One region of the Gemmobacter sp. LW-1 genome, then DNA from elsewhere that is predicted to be linked to it. Evidence: riboswitches for the same ligand, from Rfam matches in the RefSeq annotation. Region 1 holds a riboswitch; the other holds the start of a gene.
The links. A riboswitch is a leader RNA that binds a small molecule or an ion and turns the genes downstream of it on or off. The one in region 1 is predicted to bind thiamine pyrophosphate.
Positions count from the first base shown of each region.

Region 2: linked by a shared signal. The riboswitch ahead of thiC (phosphomethylpyrimidine synthase ThiC) and the one ahead of thiB (thiamine ABC transporter substrate binding subunit) in region 1 are both predicted to bind thiamine pyrophosphate.

Region 1 covers NZ_LJSC01000041.1:33,487-35,886, reverse strand. Annotated here, with positions in the region: partial or broken gene AO684_RS22015 (hypothetical protein) at 1-87, opposite strand, end outside; gene thyX (FAD-dependent thymidylate synthase) at 280-1,185, shown strand; TPP riboswitch at 1,277-1,377, shown strand; gene thiB (thiamine ABC transporter substrate binding subunit) at 1,417-2,397, shown strand; gene AO684_RS10750 (ABC transporter permease subunit) at 2,373-2,400, shown strand, end outside.
Region 2 covers NZ_LJSC01000029.1:44,252-46,651, forward strand. Annotated here, with positions in the region: gene thiC (phosphomethylpyrimidine synthase ThiC) at 1-1,216, opposite strand, end outside; TPP riboswitch at 1,340-1,472, opposite strand; gene AO684_RS05150 (sugar-binding transcriptional regulator) at 1,586-2,400, shown strand, end outside.

The DNA.
Region 1 (2,400 bases):
GCCCCCGTCGGTCGGGTCCTCGAACGGGCTGCCGCTACAGGCAGACAAAAGCAGAAGCGCGGCAAGCGCCGTACGAAGCTGAGACATGATAACGGTCCTGTGACACTGCTGCGTTTTTCTTTCGAGATTTTCCAAAATCCCTGTAAAGTCAACGAGTTTCGCACCGTTCATCACTTTGGATGAAGGCTGCGGCATCTCTGCACCACGCATCATCCGGTGGGTTATATGCGGGGCTTCGCCCAGATATAGTGGTTTCCGACTCATACGAAGGACCACACCATGCCCCTGACCCCTGAACAGCAAGCCGAGATCGACGCCCTGCGTGCGACCCCGCGCCCTACCCTTCGCGCTGTCTCCGAAGGGATGGAGGCCCATCTTTACCGGGCGCATCAGGTGCTGGACCACGGCTTTGTCCGGGTGATCGACTATATGGGCGACGATGCCGCCATCGTGCAGGCCGCGCGGGTCAGCTATGGCGCGGGCACGAGGAAAGTGAACGACGACAGCGGCCTGATCCGCTATCTGATGCGGCACTGGCATTCCACCCCGTTCGAGATGTGCGAGGTGAAGCTGCATGTGAAGCTGCCGATCTTTGTCGCGCGCCAGTGGATTCGCCACCGCACCGCCAATGTGAACGAATACAGCGCCCGCTATTCGATCATGGACCGTGAGTTCTACATCCCGACCCCTGAACATCTGGCCGCGCAATCGACGGTCAACAATCAGGGCCGTGGCGCCGTGCTGCAAGGCGATGAAGCGGCGCGGGTGCTGGAAATCCTGAAATCCGATGCCGCCCGCAGCTATGACCATTACGAGGAAATGCTCAGCCAGGACGGCCAGCAGGGCCTTGCGCGCGAATTGGCGCGGATGAACCTGCCCGCCAATATCTATACGCAATGGTACTGGAAGGTCGATCTGCACAACCTGTTCCACTTCCTGCGGCTGCGCGCCGACGCCCATGCACAATATGAAATTCGCGTCTATGCCGAGGCGATTGCGAAAGTGGTGGCCGACTGGGTGCCGGTCGCGTTTGGCGCTTTCGAGGATTACCGCATGGGCGGAGTCACCCTGTCGGCCAGGGCCATCGCCGTCCTGAAGCGTCGCCTCGCGGGCGAAACAGTCGCGCAGGAAGACAGCGGCATGAGCAAGGGCGAATGGCGCGAGTTCACCGAGGTCTGGGGCTGACCCCCGACCGGGCGCCACCTCCCCCGGGCCGGTGGCGCCGTCCAGTTTCCTGTCGATTCCCCTTGCACATGGCTCACCCTGCCCTATTGTCGCCCGCACCTCGGGGGGCCCTACTGGGCTGAGATGCGGCAACGCGGACCCGTTGAACCTGAACCGGTTAGAACCGGCGGAGGGAAGGTGCGTGGCCCGGCCATACTCCCGTCTCCGCCCGTCGCAGATAGGAGAATGACGATGAAATCTCTCAAATTTGCTGCGGGTCTCGCTTTTGTCGCCACATCCGTGGCGGCAGAGACCCCGGTACTGAACGTGCTGACCTATGACAGCTTCGTATCCGAATGGGGCCCCGGCCCGGCCATCGAAACGGGCTTCGAGGCCGAATGCAGCTGCGATCTGCGCTTCATACCGGCAGGGGACGGTGCCGCGCTGCTGGCGCGCGTGCAACTGGAAGGCGCAAGGACCGATGCCGACGTGGTTCTGGGTCTGGACACCAACCTGACCGCCGCGGCCCGCGAAACCGGCCTGTTCGCGCCACATGGTCAGGCCCCCGAACTCGACCTGCCGGTCGCCTTCGAAGATGCGAACTTCGTGCCCTACGACTGGGGCTGGTTCGCCTTTGTCCACAACCGCACATTGGATGCACCGAAGAACTTCCGTGATCTGGCGGGATCGGACCTGAAGATCGTCATTCAGGACCCGCGTTCCTCCACCCCCGGTCTGGGCCTTTTGATGTGGGTGAAGGCGGCCTATGGCGACGAGGCGGCGCAGGTCTGGAAGGATCTGGCCGACAATATCGTCACCGTCACCCCCGGCTGGTCCGAAGCCTATGGCATGTTCCTTGAAGGCGAGGCGGATATGGTGCTCAGCTACACCACCTCGCCCGCCTATCACCTGATCTCGGAACAGGATGACAGCAAGACCGCCGCCGTCTTCGACGAGGGCAATTATATGCAGGTCGAAGTGATGGGCAAACTGGCCGCTTCCGACCAGCCTGAACTGGCTGACCGCTTTATGGCCTATATGCTGTCGGATGCGGCGCAGGCGGTGCTGCCGACGACGAACTGGATGTATCCGGCCCATGTGCCGGCCGAAGGGCTGCCGAAAGGGTTCGAGACACTGGTGCAGCCGACCAAATCGCTGCTGCTGGGCGCGGATGAGGCCGAGGCGCTGCGCGCCCCGGCACTGGAAGAATGGCGCGCCGCGCTGGCGCGCTGATTG
Region 2 (2,400 bases), on a different contig from region 1:
TCGGCACATGGCCGGGGCCTTCGATCATCACCTGACAGTCCTTTGCCCAGGCGATTTTGGTCAATTCGCCCAATGTCCGCAGCTCTGCAAACTGGGCCTCGTCATTGGCATCGGCGATGGAGCCGGGGCGCAGCCCGTCGCCCAGGCTGAATGACACGTCATAGCGGCGGCAGATATCGCAGATTTCCTCGAAATGCTCGTAGAGGAAGCTTTCGCGGTGGTGATGCAGGCACCATTTCGCCATGATCGACCCGCCACGCGAAACGATCCCGGTGACCCGTTTCGCCGTCATCGGGATCATGTGCAGCCGCACGCCTGCGTGGATGGTGAAATAATCCACGCCCTGTTCCGCTTGTTCGATCAGCGTGTCGCGGAAGACCTCCCACGTCAGATCTTCGGCCACGCCGCCCACCTTCTCCAGCGCCTGATACAGCGGGACCGTGCCGATCGGCACCGGGGCGTTGCGGATGATCCAGTCGCGGATATTGTGGATATTGCGGCCCGTGGAGAGGTCCATCACCGTGTCGGCGCCCCAGCGGATCGCCCAGACCATTTTTTCCACCTCCTCCTCCATCGAGGAGGTGACGGCGGAATTGCCGATATTGGCGTTGATCTTCACCCTGAAGTTGCGGCCAATGATCATCGGCTCCAACTCGCGGTGATTGATATTGGCAGGGATGATGGCGCGGCCCGCAGCGATTTCGGCGCGCACGAATTCGGGCGTCACCAGATCGGGCAGCGTGGCGCCGAAGCTTTCGCCGTCGCGCGTGGCGGCGGCGCTGCGCCCCTCGTTCTCGCGCAGGGCGACGAATTCCATCTCGGGCGTGATGATGCCCGCGCGGGCATAGGCAAGCTGCGTGACCGCCCGGTCGCCCGTGGCGCGCAGGGGCGCACGCTGCACGGGGAAGGCGGGCGTCAGCCGCGCGCCGGTGGCAAAGCCGTTGTCGGCTTCCGTCACCGCGCGGCCCGTGTAGCTTTCCACATCGCCACGCGCCTGCAACCAGCCACCGCGCACATCGGGCAGGCCCTGCGCAATGTCGATCTGCGCCGCCGGATCGGTATAGGGGCCGGAGCTGTCATAGACGGTCAGCGGTGCCTCGTTGGAAATGCCGATCTCGCGCAGCGGCACGCGGATGTCATGCGTCGCGCCGGTGACATAGACCTTGCGCGAGGCGGGCAGGGCGCCGGTGGTGATGGCGGGGATCGTGTCTTTCATTGTGGTCTCCTCTTGCGATGAGACCCAAGTGAAACAGTCGGCAGAAAGGGACCACATGGCCCCGGCTGCGCCGAATGGGCCATAGCGGCCCGAAAGGACCGCCCCCGGATGTGCGAGGAATGCGGAAATACCCTTCGGTCTTCCTACGCCAGTGTCAACTGGGTCAGGTTCAAAGGGTCGCGTCACCGGGGCCCGAGCGGATCGGAACCCCTGTCAGCCTCTCAGTCCCCTTGGCGGGACTCCCCTGACGTCCGGGCATCATCGGGGCCTCGGGCGGCGCTGTCAACTGCGAAACGCCGGGGTGTCTTTTTCGTCTGCCGCCGCCTTGCCGCTGGCCGAATGCGGTGCAGCGGGTATAAGGAAACCACGATGGATGATCCGACCGAAGACCTGACCGAACAACTGGAACGCGCGCGGGTCGCGTGGTTCTATTTCATGGGCGGGCTGACCCAGCAGGAAATCGCTGCCCGCATGAACATGACGCGGCTGCGCGTCAACAAGATCATCGGGCAGGTGCGCGAGGATGGTGCGGTGCGCATCGACGTGACGCTGCCGCTGACCGACTGCATCGCGCTGGCCGAGGCGGTGACCGCGCGTTACGGGCTGGCCGAGGCGGTGGTGGTGCCCGATGTGCCGGATTATCTGGAACAGAAGCGGGTGATCGGCGAGGCGGCGGGGGCCATGGCCGGGGCGCTGGTGGAAGGGCGTGATCTGGGAATCGGTGTTGCCACCGGGCGCACGCTCAGTTTCGCGGTGCGCCGGCTGCATGCAAGGCCACATCCCGACAGCTGGGTTGTCGGGCTGACCGGCGGGGTCACGCGGTCTTCGGGCACCAATACATTCGAGGTCGCCACCAGTTTCGCCCGCAGTCTGGGGGTGGAATGCCATTACCTGACCGCGCCGCTGTACTGCGCCTCGCCGGAAAGTCGCGAGACGCTGTTGCTGATCGACGAGCTGACCGATGTTCTGGCCCGCACCGAAATTGCGGATCTGGGTATCACCTCCTGCGGGTCGCTGGCCGAGGATGCGACGCTGACGCAGATCCGCGTGGTGAAGGATCATCTGGACGACGTGCTGAAACGTGGTGCTGTGGGCGAGTTTCTGGGCTGTTTTCTGGATGCGCAGGGCCGGCCGGTCGATCATTTCCTGAATGAATCAATCATCGCGCTCAGCCCCGACAAGCT